DNA from 2 places in the Paenibacillus sonchi genome. Region 2 is predicted to be linked to the other one. Evidence: riboswitches for the same ligand, from Rfam matches in the RefSeq annotation. Region 2 holds a riboswitch; the other holds the start of a gene.
What was found. A riboswitch is a leader RNA that binds a small molecule or an ion and turns the genes downstream of it on or off. The one in region 2 is predicted to bind S-adenosylmethionine.
Positions count from the first base shown of each region.

Region 1 (11,221 bases), 3.5 Mb from region 2:
GCGGGCTGCCAGCTGTTGCGGCACGTTTTCCTTCGGTAGCTGCTAAGATCCTGCAGGAAACAGGCGTTCAGGATGCACAGGAACCTCCGGGCGGGCTGCCAGCTGCTGCACTTGTCCCTTCGGTAGTTCCTAAGATCCTTCAGGAAACAGGCGTTCAGGATGCACAGGAATCTCCGGGCGGGGTGCCAGCTGCTGCCGCACTTGTCCCTCCGATAGCTGCTAAGGAAGCCGGTGATCTACAGAGCTATCCACCCTTGGATTGTTCTGCTCCCAAGCTCTCGCCTCGGTATATGACCCTGCACCGGTCATTGCCGTTGCAGAGGATGCGGCGTTCAATTTTTATTACGCCGACAATCTGGAGCTGCTGGTCCGCGCCGGGGCCCGGCTGGCTCTGTTCAGCCCGCTCAGCGGCGAAGGCATCCCGCCGGAGGCGGATGGGATTTACCTCGGCGGCGGTTTTCCGGAGGAATTCGCCGCCACAATCGCCGGGAATTCGGCCTTCCTGCTCGGCCTAAGGGCTGCGGCAGCAGCTGGTATGCCGCTCTATGCGGAATGCGGCGGCTACATGGTGCTGGCCTGCAGCCTTACCGACCGCGCCGGGGCTGTGCATGAGATGGCCGGGATTATTCCCGCCCATTCGGTCATGCAGGACCGGCGCACCGCACTCGGCTACCGCGAAGTCACCGCGCGGGCCGATTGCCTGCTGCTGAAGCAGGGCGAGCGCCTGCGCGGTCACGAGTTCCACTATTCCCAGATGAGCTATTCGCCCGGGGAGCCGCGGCTGTACGCCTACGACAGCAGCGGACGAAGCGGCAGCCAGCCGGAGGGCTATGCCCGCGGCAATATCATGGCTGCCTATGCGCATATACATCTGGCTTCCCATATCCCGGCGGCAATCCGGCTGGTAGAAGCCTGCCGCAGCTACCATGGGAGTAACAAAGACATGCTGCGCACATAGGCTGATCCCTTTGAGAGCTGGGCCAGAAGAATCGCATATTCCCGGCAGATAAGCTCGGAACATGCGCACACTTGGAAGCGGATGGAGGTTCTCCCAAGTTCGCATAGAGCCTGAGTTCTAAGTGGAAAAAATACAACTAAATCGCCTATAATTACTCCGAAAAAGGATTTAGTGGGAATTTGTCCACTTATTTCGGGAAAATGTCCGAGATATCAGGAGCAATTTAGCCGGAATAAGTATACTTTTTCCAACTACGGGTGCCCGGACATCCCAAGCGGCACCGAATAAGTCTACTTTTTCCACTTAAGTTAGCACAGCCAAGCCGCGCACGCCCGGAAGTCAGATTCACTCCAGCCAGACTGGTGCCCGCCCGGAAGTCAGATTCACTCCAGCCAGGCCGATGCCCGCCCGGAAGTCAGATTCACTCCAGCCAGGCCGGTGCCCGCCCGGAAGTCAGATTCACTCCAGCCAGGCCGGCGCCCGCCCGGAAGTCAGATTCACTCCAGCCAGGCTGGTGCCCGCCCGCAAGACAGATTCACTCCAGCCAAGCCGGCGCCCGCCCGCAAGGTAGTTCCTTTTTTCGTATGTCAACCGCTTGTCACAGATCTGCGGGCCACGTATAATAAGGGAAAGAGAACGCTTTATTATACACATGGCCAATTTTTAGCTGAATGTTTACGGGGAAGGGAGACTGCTGCAGTGAAGGTACTTGGAGCAATTGAAGCAGGGGGAACAAAGTTTGTATGCGGGATTGGAAATGAGGACGGGACGATTATCGACCGGGTCAGTTTTCCAACTACCACGCCTGAGGAAACGATGGGGCTTGTGCTGGACTATTTTACCGGCAAAAATGTGGAAGCGATCGGCATAGGCTCATTCGGGCCGATTGATCCGGTGATTGGCAGCCCGACCTATGGCTACATTACAACCACACCTAAACCCCATTGGGGGCAATACAATCTGGTGGGAACAGTTGCCGGGCATTTTTCCGTGCCCGTCGGGTTCGATACGGATGTGAACGGTGCGGCGCTGGGGGAATACAAGTGGGGAGCGGCTCAAGGGCTGGACAGCTGCCTGTATATCACAGTCGGGACAGGAATCGGAGCGGGTGCAGTAGTGGGAGGCAAACTGGTGCACGGCTTGTCCCATCCTGAAATGGGGCATATTCTTGTGCGCCGCCATCCGGAAGACAAGTTTGAAGGCTTCTGCCCTTACCACAGCGATTGCCTGGAAGGTTTGGCGGCAGGTCCGGCAATTGGCAAACGATGGGGCAAGCCGGCAGGCGAGCTGCCTGCGGATCATCCGGCGTGGGCGATGGAAGCCCACTACCTGGCGCATGCGCTGATGAATTATGTGCTGATTCTGTCACCGCAGAAGATTGTGATGGGCGGCGGTGTGATGAAGCAGAGCCAGCTTTTCCCGCTGATTCATGCCAAGCTTCAGGAGCTGCTGGGCGGCTATGTGCAGCATCCTGCACTGAACGAGGCTGTCGGCAGCTACATTGTTCCGCCTCAGCTGGGCGACAATGCGGGTCTGTCCGGAGCGCTTGGACTGGCTAAGCTGGCGCTGGACCGGGAGTAGTCTGAGGCCGCGGGGATAAGGCTGGATTGGTTTTGCGGCTTAATTTATCCTTTTATTTCGGCTGAAACGATTACTGTTCCTATGAGGAACGGACAAGCTGATTCTGATTCAATACAAAAAGAGATTGACTGTTTCTCAATATATGGGTATTGTAAGCATTAACAGTATAGCATTCCAGAGGAAGCACCTCTTTCACATCATTTGTGGGAGAGGTGCTTTTTTGTGTGCAAATATAAGGCGGGTATAAGCTTCACGCTCTATATCGGCCTTATATCTTCCGGTGACGGGTCTGGCTAAGGAACCGTTCATCCGGTGAGTAACGGGATTATGCATGCTGTAAGACAAGGAAGGTAGGGATTGGGATGCAGATTGTGTTTATGAACCGTTTGTCGAGAATGTCAGGGGGGATGAAGAGGTATTTGCCCAGGTCTGGATCGGGGAAGAAGAAGGCATCTGGCGCCTCGGCTGGCGCGAATTCTCCGGCTCGGAGGATAACGGAGACAGCTTGTGGTATGAGGGCGGGTCCTGGAATGAGATGCTCTGCGTCTACCGGCATGAGCTGGCGGTGAAAATGGGCGATGGCTACCGGCCTCTAATCGATGGCGCCTTTCATGATGAAGACAGCCTGTCCGGCAGCCGCAATCAGGAGCAGCTTAAGCTGCAGTATTTCAGCGAGCAGCACGGCAATGAATCCGTCTATGAAGAGCTCTGCTCCTGGCGCCGGGGCAAGGCCTCCAGTGAGCGGAAAGCGCCTTACATTCTTGCCAGCAACCGCCTGCTGCGGATGCTCAGCGCTTTTCTTCCCCGTACCCTGGAGGAACTGCTGCAGATTCCCGGCGTAGGCGAGGGCAAGGCCTCGCAATACGGCGAAGACTGGCTGAGCATCACCTCTGCCTCAGAGAGGGAGCATAGCTTTCCGCTGGGCTGGGTGCATGAAGCCGTTGACGAGGAGCATTTTGTTTCCTGGCAGTACAAGCAGAAGGAGCTGAAGTACAAGAAGCAGCTGGAACGGCTGCGGCTGCGCAGGGTTCTGCTGCAGGGAATCGGGGAAGGCCTTGGCATTGAGCAACTGAAGGCACTGAGCGGAATAAGCCGCCGCGAGGTGCTTGAAGCGATAGAGGAGCTTGACAAGGACGGCTATTCCGTCGAAAAGCTCATTGCTCTCGAATTGGCTGAGGTATCCTCCAGCGAGCAAGCCAGTGTATGGACTGCCTATGAGCTGATGGGTGATACCTTTCTCAAGCCTGTACTGTACAAAGCCTACGGGGAAGGGTTCTCGCCTGCGGAAGGCCTGGATGTGTATTACGAACGCCTGCGGCTGATCCGCATCCGCTACCGGCGGGGGCAGTCCGTCCAGCTGGAAGCGGCGACGAATTTATAATTGCCTAGAGTCTGTGCCCGCAGAAAATTCAACGGGGGCTTGCCCCCATTTCTTAACTCCAGCTAATAGCTGTACTATATAATCTGAACTGGAGATTTTTGATTTTGGGATTGTCAGTGACTACAGATTTCAAGTTCAATCCAAATAATTCGCCTAGTTCCGGCATCCCCGCAGTATGGCTGCCCCGTCCAGGGTCAGAGTATGCTGCAGAGCCCTGTGTTTTCAGCTGAAGGCCGTTGGGGCCCTCTTTAGGAGAAGGCCTCTGGGGACTCCCTTTAGGAGAATGCCGCAATTTGGAGTAATATACAGGTATTCCGCATATAAAGGAGATAAACCTATGATCGTAACATTAACGGTTAACCCCAGCGTAGACGCCAGCACAGGTATTGACAAGGTTGTTCCCGACCATAAGCTGCGCTGCCGGGAGGCATCCTATAAGCCGGGGGGAGGCGGGGTCAATGTGTCCCGGGCGATCCACAGATTGGGCGGGGAGTCCTTGGCCCTGTATGCATCGGGAGGACTGCACGGGAAGCTGCTGCATGAGATGCTGGAGCAGGAGGGTGTCGGGCACCAGGAGATCCCGATTTCAGGGCAGACACGGGAAAATCTGATTGTTGTGGAAGAATCCACGGGCCAGCAATTCCGGTTCGATATGCCCGGCCCGCACTTTATTGAGGGCGATTGGCAGCAGTGCCTGGAGCAGCTGAAATCCCTGGAAGGGAAGCCAACCTACATTGTGGCCAGCGGCAGTCTGCCTCCAGGGTGTCCGGCGGATTTCTACGGGCGTGTAATTGAAGCCGTGAAGCCTTGGCAGGCGCGGGTGATTGTCGATACCTCGGGAGAAGCGCTGCAAAAGGCGGCTGATGCAGGCGTATACCTGCTCAAACCGAATGCGCGCGAGCTTGAGGAACTGACCAGACATTCTATTACAGGGGATGCAGAGGTCCGGGCGGCTGCGTTGGAGCTGATCGAGCAAGGGCGGACCGAAGTGGTGGTGGTATCCCTTGGCGGCGAGGGGGCATTGCTGATTACCAGAGAGGGCTGCGAGCATCTCAAGGCCCCCGAAGTTCCCGTGCTGAGTGTAGTAGGGGCAGGGGACAGTCTGGTGGGCGGGCTGGTCTACAGTCTGGAACGGGGCTGGCCGCTGCGCCGGGCCGTTCAATTCGGAATCGCCTCCGGAGCGGCGGCGGTGATGAATCCGGAGCGTCAGCTGTGCAAGCGCGAGGATGCAGAACGGTTGTTTTTGCAGATTGAAGCAGCGGATGCAGAATCCCTGAAATAAACCAAAAAGACGAAGGTTTCCTTGCCCGGGGGCAGAGAAGCCTTCGTCCTGCTTATTCGTCCATTTATGGTCATAACCAATCCTTTTTGCGGAAAACAACCAGCATGCCGCAGCCGAGCGTTACCATGACAGCAATAACTCCATAATAGCCGTATTGGGAATGGGTCTCGGGAATGTTATCAAAGTTCATCCCGTAAATACCGGTAATCACGGTAAGCGGCATGAATATTGTGGTGATCGCGGTGAACACTCTCATGATCTCATTGGCACGGTTGGCGATACTGGATTGATAGGCTTCACGTAAGTTCCCCATGAGATCGCGGTACGTTTCAAACGTTTCAGAGATCTTGACCGCATTTTCATAAATATCGCTGAAATACTTCTGCAGCTGATCATCGATCAGGCGGAGGTCCTTTTTGTTAAGCGTGTTGATAACTTCCTTCTGTGGCCCCAGCATTTTCTTCAGCCAGAGAATTTCACTGCGCAGACCAATGATTTCGCTCAGATGCGATTTCTTGGTATGCATCAGAATATCCTCTTCCAGCTTCTCAATCCGGGCTTCAATCCGGTCGCCGACGGAGAAATAATTGTCTACGACAAGGTCGATGAGCAGATACAGGAAACGGTCAGGCTCGCTGACCTCCTGCTCCCACAGAATGGGCTTCAGCACGCGCAGCTCGTGAATTTTTTGCTTGGTTACGGTGATAATGAAATGTCTGCCCAGAAACACGTTGAGTGCACGGAGAAAAATCTCTTCATCATCAAAACGGATGCTGTTGACTACAATAAAATAATGGCTTTCGTAAATTTCCAGCTTCGGGCGCTGATCCTCTTCGCTGAGGCAGTCCTCCACAGCCAAATCATGCAGATTGTATAAAGGCTGAAGCAGCTCCAGATCCTCAACATCCGCATCAATCCAATAAAATCCCTCAGCAGGGGCATTCAATGTTTCTTCAATGTCATCTACAGGTGTAAAAACCCCTGCGTTTACCATCCGGATTTTCATCTGATCCACTCCTCTTGACCCTGGTCTTCTCCAGGGCCTGTGCTAAATTAAGGCACAGGGAAAAATCAGCTTGGCCGGTGGTACAGTCAATGTATAAGGCCAAATGACGGTTCGAGAGCATGAAGAAGAAATGCTCCCGCCGCCGGCAAGCTGATGTTAATCCTGTGTGGTTGTTCTTTCTGGACGCTTAACTGCGAACTCGGGTCGCCTTCCATTCTTCTCTCACCTCTTCTTTTCGTCAGATAGGGGCTGTGAAACCCTTGTCTAGTATAACCCCCGGTTATGGGTCTTTCAAGCTAAATTCTTGTCGCTTTTCGGACCAATAGCATTGTATGGACTTGACGAAAAGGAGGTTCATGATTTAAAGTAAATTTTAAGAAAAGCATTTAACGTTATGTGACTTTTTCTCAATTGAATACAGCGAAATCTTATCAAGAGCAGGTGGAGGGACTAGCCCGATGAAACCCGGCAACCGGCGTGTGAACGCACGGTGCTAATTCTTGCGGAAACTTTGTATTGGGAAGCCTGTCCGGCTGCCCGGCACAAGTTCTCTGGCAGATGAGAGAGGCGCATATGACTGCAGATATATGACCTTTCTCACATGAGAAAGGTCATTTTTACATTGTCATCAACGAAGGAGTGGAAACTAGATATGCCGATAAAAATTCCCGACAGCCTGCCGGCCAAAGAAGTATTGTCCGGAGAAAATATTTTTGTAATGGATGAAAGCCAGGCCTTCCACCAGGACATCCGCCCGCTGCGCATCGCGATCCTGAACTTAATGCCTACGAAGGAAACGACAGAAACGCAGCTGCTGCGTCTGGTCGGGAATTCACCGCTTCAGGTGGATGTTGTGCTGCTGCACCCAAGCTCCCATACCTCGAAGAACACTTCGGCGGAGCATTTGAAGAGTTTTTACAAAACCTTTGACGAGATCAGCGACCGCCGCTTTGACGGACTGATCATCACCGGGGCTCCGGTGGAGCAGCTGGAATTTGAAGACGTGAATTATTGGGAAGAATTGAAAGTGATCTTCGAATGGAGCAAGCATAACGTGACCTCGACCATGCATATCTGTTGGGCGGCACAGGCAGGGCTCTATCATCACTTTGGCGTGCACAAGGTGAATCTGGACGAGAAATGCTTCGGCGTGTTCCCGCATACCGTGAGTCAGAATAATGTAAAGCTCCTGCGCGGCTTTGACGAGGTGTTCCATGTCCCGCATTCCCGGCACACGGATGTCTCGCGTGAAGATATCCTGGCCAATCCCGAACTGCAGATTCTGGCCGAATCGGAAGAAGCCGGGGTGTATCTGGTTTCGACGCTTGACGGCAAGCAGATTTTTGTGACCGGGCATTCCGAATATGATCCGTTTTCGTTAAAGTGGGAATATGACCGGGATATCGCCAAAGGAATGGATATTGCGATTCCGAAGCATTACTATCCTCAGGATGATCCGCTGCGCACACCGCCGGCAGTCTGGCGTGCCCATGCCAACTTATTATTCTCTAATTGGCTCAATTACTATGTATACCAGGAGACTCCTTACGATATAGACCAGGCGGATTATTTAGTATTCTAAATATATAGAAGAGAACACCACACTTAGGAGGCAGCAGCAATGGATGAAAAACTGAGGATTGAGAGCAGATTGGCGCAGATAGGTTCACAGGAGGACCCGGCTACGGGGGCAATTAATTATCCGATTTACAATGCGACGGCATTCCGTCATCCCAGACTTGGGCAGAGCACGGGGTTTGATTACATCCGTACGAAGAATCCTACCCGCTCGGTGCTGGAAGAAGCTGTGGCAGAGCTTGAGTCCGGGGATGCTGCCTTTGCCTGCAGCTCCGGGATGGCTGCGCTGACAACCGTGTTTGCCTTATTTGGACAAGGGGATCATTTAGTGGTTTCGCTGGACCTGTACGGCGGGACCTACCGTCTGCTTGAACGGATTCTCTCCAAATACGGCATAAGCGCCTCTTATGTGGATACGAACGATCTGGACGGCCTGGAGGCTTCACGGCGTCCGAATACCAAAGCTGTTTTTATCGAAACGCCTACCAATCCGCTGATGATGATTACGGATATAGAAGCTGTATGTACGTGGTCCCGCCGCCATGGACTGCTTACCATTGTGGACAATACGCTGCTGACGCCTTTTTTCCAGCGGCCGCTGGAGCTGGGGGCGGATATCATCGTCCATAGCGCGACCAAATACTTGGGAGGGCATAACGATGTGCTTGCCGGACTGATCGTAACCAAAGGCACCGAGCTGTCTGCGGAAATGGCCATTCTGCACAATTCCCTGGGCGCAGTGCTTGCGCCGAATGACAGCTACCAGCTGATGAAGGGCATGAAGACACTCGCACTGCGCATGGAACGGCATGAGAGCAATGCGCTGGCGCTGGCCCGCTATCTGCTGGAGCATCCGGCAATCGCTGAGGTCTTCCATCCGGGGCTTCCTGACCATCCGGGGTATGACATCCAGAAACACCAATCCTCGGGCAACACCGGAATCTTCTCCTTTAAGGTAAAAGATGCCAGATATGTCGAGCCGCTGCTGCGCCATATCCGCCTGATTGCCTTCGCCGAAAGCCTCGGCGGAGTGGAGTCGCTGATGACCTATCCGGCGGTGCAGACCCATGCAGATATCCCGGTGGAGATCCGCGACGCTGTCGGTGTGGATGACCGCCTACTGCGCTTCTCCGTCGGGATTGAGCATGCGGATGATTTGATTGCCGATCTCGGACAGGCGCTGGAAGCAGCCCGGACCGAGCTGGAAGAGGCATCTGCCGGCACAGCATCTTCAGCAGAATAATAAGCTTAACCGCGGCGCCCACACGGGTGCCGCTGTTTTTTGACAACAAAGATATATCGGGGTCTCAGCAAAGGTTTCTCAAGGCGTCCGGATTGTGATACGATGGAGGAACGAGCTTATTCAAATGTTGTACAAATTTAATTCATCCATTTTATAGTATAGGCGTAAAAAAGGAGGCTGCGAACGATGAGCGCGATAGATCTGATTCTGGACAAAACGCTGAAGGGCGAACGGCTCGGGCTGGAGGATACGGTCCGGTTGTTCGAAAGCAACGAAATTGAAAAAATGGGCGCTGCCGCTGACATTATCATGAAACGCTGGCACCCCGACCCGCTGGCTACATTCGTTATTGGCCGCAATATCAACTATACGAATGTATGTGATGTGTACTGCCGTTTCTGTGCATTTTACCGCAGACCGGGCTCTGAGGAAGGATATGTGCTGCCCGACGAGACGATTTTTCAGAAAATCCAGGAAACCATCGATGTGAATGGTACAGAAATTCTCATGCAAGGCGGAACCAACCCCAATCTGCCATTTAGCTATTATACGGATTTACTGCGTGGAATTAAGCAGCGTTTCCCGGAGATCACCATGCATTCCTTCTCCCCTGCGGAGATTATGAAAATGGTCGAAGTATCCGGTTTGCCGCTGGAGCAGGTGGTCCGCGAGATTCACGCTGCAGGTCTGGATTCCCTTCCCGGGGGCGGTGCAGAAATTCTGGATGACCGGACCCGCCGCAAAATCAGCCGTCTCAAAGGCTCCTGGCGGGAATGGATGGATGTCATGCAGACCGCGCACAAGATCGGCATGAACACTACGGCGACCATGGTTATCGGCCTTGGCGAGAGCATGGAGGAGCGGGCGCTTCATCTGCTGCGGGTACGTGAGGCTCAGGATGAGTGCATCGCGAACAAATATGACTCCGAAGGGTTCCTGGCGTTTATCTCCTGGACCTTCCAGCCCGATAATACCAATCTGAAGCTGGACAGACAGACCCCGGAAGAATACCTTAAGACCGTGGCTATCAGCCGTCTGGTGCTGGACAACATCAAAAACTTCCAGTCCTCATGGGTTACGATGGGGCCGGAGGTCGGCAAGCTGTCCCTGCAGTATGGCTGCAATGATTTTGGCAGCACCATGATTGAAGAGAATGTAGTATCCTCAGCGGGTGCAACCCATAAGGTCAACATCGAGTCGATCACCCAGATCATTCGTGAAGCAGGCAAAATCCCTGCGCAGCGCAACACGCGTTACGATATCCTGCGGGTGTTCGACGATGCAGATGCGAAGATTGACAATGATTTTGTAATGCAGAACTAATTATTTAATAAAATTCAAAAGATTCATCACTTTATGTGTGAGATTTTTTTGCGGAGTCTATCCTTGTGGAATTCCTCTATGGGAATTTACAAAGATAGACTTTTTTTTGTGTTATGTAAATTTTTATAGGCATTTTACCCAAAATTAACGGTTGAAATGTGATATTTTACACAACTATTACTTAGAGTTAATGCATTTTGCTAGATTCATAATTTTGGGTATGATACAATCTTGCGGTCAGCATAAGTAGGAATACGAAACATATGGGGAGGATATCTGACTTATGGGAGAAAGAAGTTGGAACAAGCCGATAGCTTCGATATTGGCGACCACCGTTCTGGCAGCACAAGTGCTGGGCGGAGTTTTTGCAGTTCCGGTTTTGGGAGCAGGCAAGGCAGAAGCCGCAGGCGCTGAAACGGTTGATCCGGGAACTCCAGGGACAATTAATCTGCGTTTGATGAGCACCACGGATGTTCACACGAATGTGATGGGCTGGGATTATTTTAAGGACAATGCATCGTTAACAGTGGGGCTGGACCGGACGGCGACTTTGGTAAAACAAGCTAAGGCAGAGCCGAAAGGAACATACAATCTTCTACTCGATAACGGCGATTTGATTCAAGGCACACCGCTTGGCACATACATGTCGAAGCAGGCTGATCCGGAGGGCAAGCTGAACCAGATTCATCCGATGATTGCGGCTATGAATATTATGGGCTATGATGCGGCAACGCTTGGCAATCATGAATTTAACTATGGTCTGAATTATCTGGAGAGCGTAACATCTGCAACCTATGCTACTTACAGCCATTCTAATAATTTTCCGAAGTTCCCTTATTTGAATGCAAACGTGTATGTGGATGACAAGG
Region 1 covers NZ_CP068595.1:4,254,512-4,265,732, forward strand. Annotated here, with positions in the region: gene JI735_RS18740 (hypothetical protein) at 260-958, shown strand; gene JI735_RS18745 (ROK family protein) at 1,658-2,539, shown strand; gene JI735_RS18750 (HRDC domain-containing protein) at 3,045-3,920, shown strand; gene JI735_RS18755 (1-phosphofructokinase family hexose kinase) at 4,258-5,202, shown strand; gene corA (magnesium/cobalt transporter CorA) at 5,273-6,208, opposite strand; SAM riboswitch class I at 6,634-6,773, shown strand; gene metA (homoserine O-acetyltransferase MetA) at 6,861-7,790, shown strand; gene JI735_RS18770 (aminotransferase class I/II-fold pyridoxal phosphate-dependent enzyme) at 7,830-9,029, shown strand; gene mqnC (cyclic dehypoxanthinyl futalosine synthase) at 9,216-10,352, shown strand; gene JI735_RS18780 (bifunctional 2',3'-cyclic-nucleotide 2'-phosphodiesterase/3'-nucleotidase) at 10,636-11,221, shown strand, end outside.
Region 1: linked by a shared signal. The riboswitch ahead of metA (homoserine O-acetyltransferase MetA) and the one ahead of JI735_RS03255 (methionine ABC transporter ATP-binding protein) in region 2 are both predicted to bind S-adenosylmethionine.

Region 2 (11,221 bases):
ACCGGGAGGCGGAGCAGCTCGGCGAGCCGCTGCCCGTGTCCGTTTTTCTCGGCGGGCCTCCGGCACTGATAGCCGCTGCAGCAGCTCCTGTGCAGGAACGTCTGCCGGAGCTGCTGCTGGCATCGCTTGTGCTGGGCGGCAAGCTGCAGATGGTCAAGGACCCGATGGGCGGGCACCGGATTCCCGCTGAAGCGGAATTTGCCATCCGGGGACTGATTGCCCCCCATGAGCGGCGGATGGAAGGACCGTTCGGGGATCACTATGGATTTTATTCCACACCCCGCCATTTCCCTGTGATGCATGTGCAGCGTATCTGGCACCGCAAGGATGCTATCTACCCGGCAACGATCATCGGCAAGCCGCGCCAGGAGGATTATTATCTCAGGGAATACATACAGCGGCTGCTGGCCCCCGTATACCCGCTTTTGATGCCTTCCGTCAAAGCGTTGTGGGAATACGCCGAATGCGGCCCTCACTCACTGGTGTCTGCCGTAGTAAGGGAGAGTTATCCCAGAGAAGCGGTGGTGTCAGCCTACCGCATCCTGGGGGAAGGCCAGCTGTCACTGACCAAATTTCTGCTGCTGACCAATGAACCCGTGGAGCTGGCAGAGTTCCCTAAGCTGCTGGAAAGTGTGCTGGAGCGCTTCAATCCCGCCTCGGATTTCCTGGTGTACGGAAATGCCGCCCCGGACGAGCAGGACCATTCGCCCAATGCGATGAACCATGGCAGCAAGGCCATCATGCTGGGCGTGGGAAATCCGGTGCGTGAGCTGCCTTCTGCTTACACGGAAGGTCTTCTCCCGGGTATTAATGAGGCAATTCCTTACTGCCGGGGATGTTTGGCTGTTTCCGGTGCATCCTATGAAGAAGATCCTGAGCTTCCTTCCCGGCTAATCGCAGCTCTGCGTGCACAGGAAACAGCCTGGCCGCTGGTGTTTGTAGTGGATAATGCCCCGGATACGGTGCGCACGCAAACTTCATTCCTGTGGACGGTGTTCACGAGGTTCGATCCGGCCAGTGATATCTACGCCGAATACGAGATCAAAAGCCATCATATCGGCTATAAGCTGCCCCTTGTGATCGATGCCCGGATGAAGCGGGATTACCCCGAGGAACTGGTTCCGCGCGAGGATATTGTCCAGCGGGTCGACCGCAACTGGAACAGCTATTTCCCACACTGAGGAGGATGCAGGATGCTGCGGATATTACTCGGAGAACCGCCCCGCGAGAACAGTGGTGTGCTGGCTGAAGCCATGGACAATATGGCGAAGGCGGCATCCATGCTGCGCAGGGAGATGAACACCCATGAAGACCCGGATCATGAATCCCGCAAGCTGGAAATCTGGACGCGCGGGCTGATCTCTTCCTTGGACGAGCTGGAGCAAAGCTGGTTCGCGGCTGCTTTTTTCCGCAAATCCGTTGTAGCGGGTTATATGGATGATATGTCTCCTAAGGAGCAGGGGGAATATGCGCGTTATGTTTATTTTTATAAAAATGGCTTCATCCGTGTATTCTCACTGCTGGACAAGCTGGGTACGGTTCTTAACAGTCTGTATGACCTGAATACCAGCAAAGTCAAAGTCCATTTCTCCTATTTCACTGTACTGCGCCAGTTTCAGCTGCATGAGAAGCATACAGCCCTCGCCGGGGAACTGGAGACGATCAAAAACGCCTACCGTGAACCGCTCGAAAATCTGCGCAAACGCCGCAATGCCGAGATTCATTACATGAACGCCGAAATGCAGGATGATCTGTGGCAGCGGCATCAGGGTCTCCATGACAAAATTCATCTGGAGGATCTGGACAGTCATCTGGAGGATCTGAAGCAGAGCCTGGAAATGGTCTGCAAATCCTTGGCAGCTTCCTTCAGGTACAGCAATGAGCAGTGGCACAAGGGCAAAATCGCGGCAAACCTTAAGAGAGCCCATCATTCTCAGTAAAAAGTTCCCTTTGACAAAAAACCTGAAAATTACTATACTTGAGCTTGCATTAGCATCTTACATGCTTCGGCAGCTAACTTCATAATCAACTCTTATCGAGAGCGGCGGAGGGATAGGCCCGATGAAGCCCGGCAACCGATTTGTATGGAATGCGTCACATGGTATTCTGTACAAATGTCATGGTGCTAATTCCTACAATGCCGTGCAGGTTACGGTCGTTGGCAGATGAGAAGGCAGGGTTAATACAATCACGGGGCCTCTTGCGATCTGCAATCGATCGTAGGAGGTTTTTTAGTTTTTATAAGGGTTACTTGGGGGAGGATTACTAGTTTGATAGAGCTGAAAGGTTTGACCAAGGTATATGGAAAAGGCAGCAAAGCTGCAATGGCGCTTTCGGGTCTTAACCTGTCGATTAAAAAGGGTGAGATTTTTGGGGTGATCGGCCACTCCGGCGCCGGCAAAAGCACACTGATCCGCTGCATCAATCTGCTGGAACGCCCTACGGAAGGCGAAGTTTGGGTGGATGGAGTGGAATTAACCTCACTGAGCCAGGGACAGCTGCAGGAACAGCGGCGCAAGATCGGCATGATCTTTCAGCATTTTAATCTGCTGTCTTCTGCGACGGTATACGACAACATTGCTTTTCCGCTCCGCCTGGCTGGTACGCCGAAGGCGCAGATTGAACGCAAGGTGCTGGAACTGCTCGCGCTTGTAGGACTGGAAGAGCACAGCCGCAAATATCCGGCGCAGCTCTCCGGCGGTCAAAAGCAGCGTGTCGGTGTAGCGCGGGCGCTGGCCAGCGACCCCGATGTGCTGCTCTGCGATGAAGCCACCTCGGCGCTGGACCCGCAGACAACCGACTCCATTCTCCGGCTGCTGCTGGACATTAACCGGAAGTTTCATCTGACCATTGTGCTCATTACCCACGAAATGCATGTGATTCAGAGCATTTGCGACCGGGTAGCGGTGATCCATGGCGGGGGAATTGTGGAGCAGGGGGAAGTGGCAGATGTATTCCTGAAGCCCCAACATGAAGTGACGAAGGATTTCATCCGCAGTGAGAACCAGCATGAAGGGCCGCTCCGTGTTGCACTGGAGGCAGTGCATGATAAGTACAGCAAATCCGTCAAAATCACTTTTCTTGGACAAAAGACATATGAATCTACCCTATCCCATGTGGTTCGTGGAACAGGTGTAGACTTTGCCATCCTCCAGGGGACGATTTCAACGATCAAAGAAGTGCCTTACGGCCAATTGCTTGTTCGCTTTGAAGGAAGCGCGCAAGCCGTCGAGGCGACCCTTGCCGAACTGGCGGCACAAGGTCTTGATGTGGAGGTGTTTGCCTGATGGGCGGCTTGAACTTTAACGAGATTAACTGGGAAGAAATGCTCGATGCGGGTATAGCTACCCTCCGAATGTTGGCTTATTCCGGAATTTTCACAATTATTCTTGGTTTACCACTCGGAATTGTGTTATATTTATGGGGCAGATCAAATCACGTCTTAATCAGGTCGATTTACTCGGTATTATCATTTGTTGTAAATATTCTGCGGTCTGTGCCTTTTATCATCCTGATGGTCGCCTTGATTCCTCTAAGCAAGTCCATTATGGGGACTTCAATTGGCGTATTGGGGACGATTCCGGCGCTGGTGATCGGCGCGGCTCCGTTTTTTGCCAGACTGGTGGAGACGGCACTGCGCGAGGTTGACCGGGGTGTGATCGAAGCGGCGCAGGGAATGGGAGCCTCCACAGGCCAAATCGTTTGGCGTGTGCTTCTGCCCGAGGCCCGTCCGGGCCTGCTGGCCGGAGTGACGATTACGATTGTTACCTTGGTCTCTTACACAGCGATGTCTGGAATGATCGGCGGCGGGGGCCTGGGGGACCTGGCTATCCGTTACGGCTATTACCGTTACGAGAAGGAAGTTATGATTACCTCCGTGGCACTGATGGTTATTCTGGTGCAGCTGCTGCAAATGGCCGGCGACCGGCTGGTACAACATTTTACCCGGAAATAAGGCAGTTTCCTATAGAGCCTTATTCATACAAAAATAATGAGATGGAGGGGATTTACAAATGAAAAAAGTATTGCTCACATTCTTCAGTTTGACCTTGGTATTGGTGCTGGCAGCTTGCGGCAACAACAATAAAACTAATAATGCTGCAAATTCTGCGGCTACGAACGCTCCGGCTGCGGATGCTTCCGCAGAACCCGCAACTGAACCTGCTGCAGAACCGGTAACCCTGGTGGTTGGCGCATCGCCAAAACCGCATGCAGAAATTCTGAAGGCCATTGCTCCGCTTCTGGAGAAACAGGGCATCAAGCTGGAAATCAAGGAATTTACCGACTACATTCTGCCGAATACGCAGCTGGCCGAGAATGAACTGGATGCGAACTTCTTCCAGCACAAGCCTTATCTGGATGATCAGAATAAGCAAAACGGCACGGACCTCGTATCCGTAACAGCGGTTCACGTAGAACCTTTCGGTGCTTACTCCAAAAAAATTAAATCGATCGGCGAGCTGGCTGACGGTGCAAAAGTAGCGATTCCGAACGATGCCACCAACGGCGGCCGCGCGCTGATCCTCCTGGCCAAAAATGGCCTGATTAAGCTGAAGGACGATACGAATATTACCTCAACTACAGCCGATATCACGGAGAATCCGAAGAATCTCAAAATTGTAGAGCTTGAAGCCGCTATGCTGCCCCGCCAGCTGGATGAAGTAGATCTTGCTCTGATCAACACCAACTATGCCCTGGAAGCGAAGCTGGTTCCAACCAAGGACGCTCTGTTCATCGAAGGAACCGATTCTCCTTACGCCAATCTGCTGGTAGCGCGTCCTGACAACAAGGACTCCGATGCCATTCAGAAGCTGGCTGCAGCTCTGACTTCCCCGGAAGCCAAAGCCTTTATTGAAAAAGAATACCAAGGCTCGATCATTCCGGCATTCTAATTTAATTTCTTGAGCTGAACATCGATAAATTAAAGACCAGAGGTATCCGATAGCCATGAAGGCTGCGGAGCACTTCTGGTCTTTTTGCAGATTCAGATTTATGTTGTTAATGCATTGGGCGCTTCTGCGTATTAACTTAGGTAAGATTGGTAACAAACAAATTGCGCAATTTGTTGAACATCTGCTGCTTATGAAGCCGAACAGGAGAGGAGGGAGAGAGTTGGAAATTGCAAGCGTGAAGACTGGAACATATCGTGAGACAACTGCCAGTGCCCGGGAGGAAGCTTTGTCCACAGAGGCGTTCACCCGGCTCTATAATTTGTACCAGAAACGCGTTTACAAATATATCTGCTACCGGATCAACAATCATTTTGCCGCGGAAGATATCTGCAGCCAGGTATTCGAAACCGTCATTTCCAAATATGAAACCTTCTCAGCGGAAAAATCAGGGTTTGAGGTATGGCTGTTTGCGATTGTAAGAAATGCGGTGACGGATTATTTCCGCAGGCAAAAGAAAGGCAGCCACTTCTCGCTGGACACACTGCTGGATTTCGTACTCCCCAAGCCATCCCCGAGGAACTGGTCATCCGGGATGACAATCACCGGGAATTATTCAAGGCCCTGGCGAAGCTGCGCGACAAGGAACGCAATATCATCGCGATGAAGTACGGCGCGGGACTGAAGAATACAGAAATAGCGGCTCTGCTGGGCGTAAGTGAATCCAATATTGGCGTTGTAGTGTACAGAAGCTTGAAAAAACTGCATAAAGCCTTGGAGGCAGGAGGGTTCAAATATGAGTAAAACACAGGACGCGGAACATTTAAGGAAGCTTAGCGAGCTGCTTGAGCATATGGATTTGGACAATTCCGCCTCGAGGGAAAAAATTCATCACCGCTTAATCCACAAAATGGAGACAGGGTCAATTGCAGCCCAGAACCTAAAAAAGGATGGGGTATTTATGAAAAAGAGCAAATGGAGAACGGGTATAGTCGTTGCATGTTCTGTGGTCACCCTGGGAGGCGCATTCTCGGCTACTTCCTACGCCCAGGAAATGTTCAAATCCATTGTAGCGCAATTCCAGGTGGGCAATATGAAAATCACACAATATGATGAGGAAGTTCCGGCTTCCCCGGCAGACAGCACAACCTCCGAAACTGCTGGTAATGAATCCGGTGTGATTGAATTGCCGACACCTCCTGACCTGACCGTGCAGGAAGCCCGTGCAGTGCTGGACATTAACTTTCCGGCGCCAGCCAGCCTTCTGGATTATAAGTTCGTGAGTTGCACTATTCAAGGAGACAGCATGATTGGAGTCAATTACGCAAAAGGTGAAGAGACGGTCAATTTCCTGATTTCAAAAGGTGGCGATAACGGAATCAGCACCGCCGGTGCGGTCACAACCGAAATTATTAACGGTACCAAAGTATACCATGCGAATGGGATAGTAATCTGGGAGCAGAAGGGGTTTACAGTTGAATTGTACTCCCAAAAGGACTTCGACTCTGCTGTGCTCGGTACCATCATTGACAGCTTTACCGTCGGTCCCCCTCTCAAGCAAGAAGAGATCGATAAAGCGAAGAAAAAAGTGGAGAGCTCGGACACAAGCAGCGTGGCTGCTCCCGCACCGGCACACTAGGTTGATCCCGAATGCGAAATCCACTATAATAAAAAAAATCCCGGCCTTCTTCATCCGAGGCCGGGATTGTTATACAACGGGATTAGAATACTTGAATAACTTCTTCTACGCCTTCTACTTCTTCAAGGAGGGCGCGTTCGATCCCGGCTTTGAGCGTGATCGTGGAGCTTGGGCAGCTGCCGCAGGCACCCATAAGCTTCAGCTTAACAATGCCGTCTTCTACATCGATCAGTTCGACGTCGCCGCCATCGCGCTGCAGGAACGGACGAAGTTTATCGAGCACTTCCAGTACTTCATCATACATGGTGGTGCTTTGCAGATTCTCACTCATTTCTCAATCACTCCTTTCGTATGCTTATTATAGTACAAAAAGTTAAAAAATAAAATGGTTCACACAGAATAAGGAGAACATCATGAGACCACTTATTGAATTTTGTGCCAGCAATATCGGACACGGCACAGAACCGCTCAAGCGCAAGCTGGAACTCAATCCCGAATACGATGTCATTGAGTATGGCTGTCTGAACAATTGCGGACAATGCTATCTGCAGCCGTTCGCCATGCTTGACGGTGAGATCATTGAAGCGGAAACACCGGAAGAGCTTGAAGCGGCCATAGAGGCTGCAATAAAAGAACAAGAAGCCTGGGACAATCTTGAGATCGATTAGTCCCAGGCTCATATTTTAGCCAAAATGCCGTTTGGACATCCAGAGCACACCGCTTTTCAGCAAACGGGGAACCCGCCCCATGACAGAGCGGCGGCCCATCAAGCCAAAACCGGCATTTTTGCCCAAAGAGCCAAGGGTGCCCTTCAGCTTGATCTTGTGCAGCTTCGGCGTTTCATCGCGCCATAGGGCCTGCATGATCTGCGCCACCTGTTCACCCTGCGCTCCGGCCGCCTGCGCGCTTGGCGCGAAGGGAAGGCTGGCACAGTCGCCGATCACATAGACCTCCGGATAATCCGCCACATTGTAATAAGGCTCTACAATAATTCGTCCGCCCCGGTCTTTCGGCAGCTCAAGCTGCTGCACGACCTCCACCGGCTGGATGCCGGCGGTCCATACGGTCACATCACCGGGAATAGCCTGGGTGCCATTGAAGATGGCATCCTTTTCGACATGGGATACGGAGATATGACCCAATGTCTCCACATGGTGCTCACTGAACCACTCCTCCACATACTGCGACAGCTTTGCCGGAAAAGAGGACAGTACACGTTCACCACGATCCAGAATAGAGATGTTTAGATCGGGCCGGCTTTCCCGCAGCTCTGCAGCAATCTCCACTCCGCTAAGTCCTCCGCCTACAATATTGACAGTTCCGTAAGGCCTCACATCATTCAGGCGCCGGTAAGTCTCGCGTGTACTGGAGAAGCTCTGAATGCTGCAGGTATGCTCTTCTGCACCTGGAATATTATGATAATTATCCGTACAGCCGAGAGCAATGGCCAATATGTCGTAAGACATGGGCTCTCCCGTCTTCAAAAAGATCATCCGGCTCTCCAGATCTATGGAGCCTACCTCGCCGTAACGTACAGTAAGACGCGGGTGCACCGGGAACTGGATGCGCAAATGATAATCGGTGACGGTGCCCGCAGCCAGTGCGTAGTATTCTGTCTTGATTCCCTGGTAAGGCATCCGGTCAACTAAAACAATTTCCACATCGCGGGGCAGATGGTTGTCGAGTAATTCTTGAATGAGGGCAAGGCCGCCGTAGCCGCCGCCCAAGACGAGTAATGTTCTCATGACATCGTCCTTTCGAATAGGGCTCAGTTATGGTCATTGCAGCAGCTGCCGGATGAACTCCGGCTTGCAGTTATTCGTATACCTTAATTTCGTTATAGAACGTGTCCCGCTCTACCGGAATCTTTCCGGCACCTTTTACCAGCCAGATCAGCTCTTCACGGGTCAGCCCCTCTGGAGTCAAGGCTCCGGCCGCATGGCTGATGCGTTCCTTCAGAATCGTACCGTGCACATCCGAGGCGCCGAAGCTGAGTGCGACTTGGGTAAGCTGTGGCCCGATATTAATGAAGTAGGCCTTAATATGGTCGAAATTATCCAGCATTAAACGGCTGATCGCAATCGTTTTGAGATCCTCATAAGCCGAGTTGCGGCGCATAATGCCGGCATTCTTGTTCTTGGGCTGCATAGACAATGGGATGAACACCATGAAACCGTTCGTTTCATCCTGCAGGTCGCGGATCTGCAGCATATGGCGCACGCGGTCCTCATGCGATTCAATCGAGCCGTACAGCATCGTGGTATGAGTCTTCATCCCGAGCTGGTGTGCGGTCCGGTGGACCTCCAGATATTCCTCTACATTGGCTTTGTTGACACGCATTTTTTTCCGGTATTGGTCGGACAGAATTTCTGCACCGCCGCCAGTAAGAGACTGAAGTCCGGCAGCACGCAGCTCCTCAAGCACCTCGCGGATGCTCAGTCCGCTGATCCGTGTGAAGAAATCAATCTCTGCCGCTGTGTACGCCTTCAAAGTCACCTGAGGGAACGCTTCGTTCAAGGCTTTGAGCGAATCAACATAATATTGAAAGGGCACCTTATCATTATGGCCGCCGACAATATGGAACTCGCGCACTCCGGGATGGATATGCTGTTCGACATATTGCACCATTTCCTGACCGGAAAGGGTATAGGCGCCTTCTTCACCGTCATCTTTGCGGAAATTGCAGAATGCGCAGTGTGCTTCGCAGACATTGGTGAAATATAGGCTCATATTTTCGATAAAATATACCTTGTTGCCGTTCTTCCGCTGATTCACCTCATTCGCCAACTGGCCGATGGTTAGCAAATCGTTGCTTCCATATAAATAAACGCCATCTTCCAAATTTAATCTTTCTCCGCCGCGAACCTTGTCGATAATGTTCGCCATTCTGGCATCGGTCTGGGGTGTTATAAGAGTAGACATATAATTTCCTCCTGAAGGTTTTGGCGAAGCAAGCGCATCGCAGAATCATTCCCGAAACAAACTTAGGGAGTGGCCGTCCATTACAAAAAGCTGCGATGTCAGCTGACTGCGTGACAATTTTCCGAATTTTCGCATATCGCTTTACCTATTATAAACCTCTCACCAGGGGGTAGCAACCGCTGAGAGAAGATGGATTCGCATGTGTAACTGCGCCGCGCAGGTGCAGTTTGGACTTGAGGGCAGGGGGATAGTGGAGTATACTTATTTTTATATAGACAGTTACTTTTGGCCGGGCAGGCTGTAGAATACAGAATAATTTTTCAGGAGGTTAGAGACTATGATTACAATCAGTGAAGCAGCAGCAGGACAACTCAAGACCATGCTGGCTGAACAGGAAATCCCGAATATGTTCCTTCGTCTTGGTGTAACTGAAGGCGGCTGCAGCGGCTTCTCCTACGCTATGGGCTTCGACGACAACGAAACTGACCAGGACGTCTATATGGATGTGCAGGGCATGAAGGTTGTCGTTAGCAAAGATGATATCCGTTACCTGAACGGCCTCGAGATCGACTTCGAGGAATCCGGCATGACCGGCGGGTTCACCATCAACAATCCGAACGCCACCGCTACCTGCGGCTGCGGCTCAAGCTTCCGTACGAAGGACGATGCCGGCAAGCCTGCGGCTGAGCCTTGCTAAACCCCGGCTGAATGTATCTGCTGCTGCTCTAGGCTGTAGCCGATGATTGATACACGCGGATATAAGCGAAGGATTCGTGGCTCAGCGTTGCGGATTGAGGGATTGAGGCAAAACATTCGGGTGTAGCGGAATTACTCGGATGGTGGCGCTGAAACTGAAGTAAGCTATAGAGTTAAGTGGAATTTCTCCCACTAATCCGAGACTTTTGACTGCTGTGCCCTCATTAGGTGGAATAAGTACAACTAAAATGGCCCATTTAGGCGGTATCAGCTAAGTTCCTCCGAAATAAGTGGAGAAAATCCCACTAAATGCTACTGAGCTAACAGAATGCTATAATTTAGTGGAGAAATTCCACTTAAGGTTAGAGTACCTGAGTGCCATTACTTTTCTAATTCATATAACCGGCTGCTGTACCGAAGTCTTCAGGTGAATGTGCCTGGAGGCTTTTTTGTACGTTGGGGCAAGCTAAACTCCGTTTCCAGTTTTTAGTTGGACTAGTATAATGAAAGAGTAATAATCAAAAGAACAACCAGTCTCCCTTGATAAAAATTAAACAGCGAATATTTCAAAAAAATGCTGTCTGCGCGATTGCAAAATATCTATTTTAGGAGATGCCCAAAATGCCGGAAACCATTAAAAGCATGGAGAATTTGCTCAGCATGCTGGATTCGCTGATGAGGGAGCCCGCCCCGTTTTGGAATAAATTCTATTGTAACCGAACGAAGGGAGTTCCCTTTTTTGCAGATAAGCCGGATGAGAATTTAGTCTCTTTTGTAGAAGCAGGAGTATTACAGGGAGGGCGAATGCTGGAGCTGGGCTGCGGTCCGGGAAGGAATGCGATTTATGCGGCGCTTCATGGCTTTGATGTGGATGCGGTAGATCTTTCAGAAGAAGCTATTACTTGGGCCAAAGAGCGGGCGGTTGAAAAGAATGCCACAGTGAACTTTACGCTCGGATCAGTTTTTGATCTGTCCCCCCAGTCCGAATATGATCTGGTCTATGATGCAGGCTGCCTGCACCACCTGTGGCCCCATCGGCGCATCGGATATATTGAGATGATCCATCATGCGCTGA
Region 2 covers NZ_CP068595.1:710,973-722,193, reverse strand. Annotated here, with positions in the region: gene JI735_RS03265 (UbiD family decarboxylase) at 1-1,181, shown strand, start outside; gene JI735_RS03260 (Cthe_2314 family HEPN domain-containing protein) at 1,194-1,940, shown strand; SAM riboswitch class I at 2,030-2,172, shown strand; gene JI735_RS03255 (methionine ABC transporter ATP-binding protein) at 2,271-3,287, shown strand; gene JI735_RS03250 (methionine ABC transporter permease) at 3,287-3,955, shown strand; gene JI735_RS03245 (MetQ/NlpA family ABC transporter substrate-binding protein) at 4,014-4,892, shown strand; gene JI735_RS03240 (sigma-70 family RNA polymerase sigma factor) at 5,113-5,556, shown strand; gene JI735_RS36795 (RNA polymerase sigma factor) at 5,460-5,693, shown strand; gene JI735_RS03235 (hypothetical protein) at 5,686-6,528, shown strand; gene JI735_RS03230 (NifU family protein) at 6,611-6,859, opposite strand; gene JI735_RS03225 (YuzB family protein) at 6,942-7,196, shown strand; gene JI735_RS03220 (NAD(P)/FAD-dependent oxidoreductase) at 7,212-8,273, opposite strand; gene mqnE (aminofutalosine synthase MqnE) at 8,344-9,450, opposite strand; gene JI735_RS03210 (HesB/IscA family protein) at 9,788-10,147, shown strand; gene JI735_RS03205 (class I SAM-dependent methyltransferase) at 10,759-11,221, shown strand, end outside.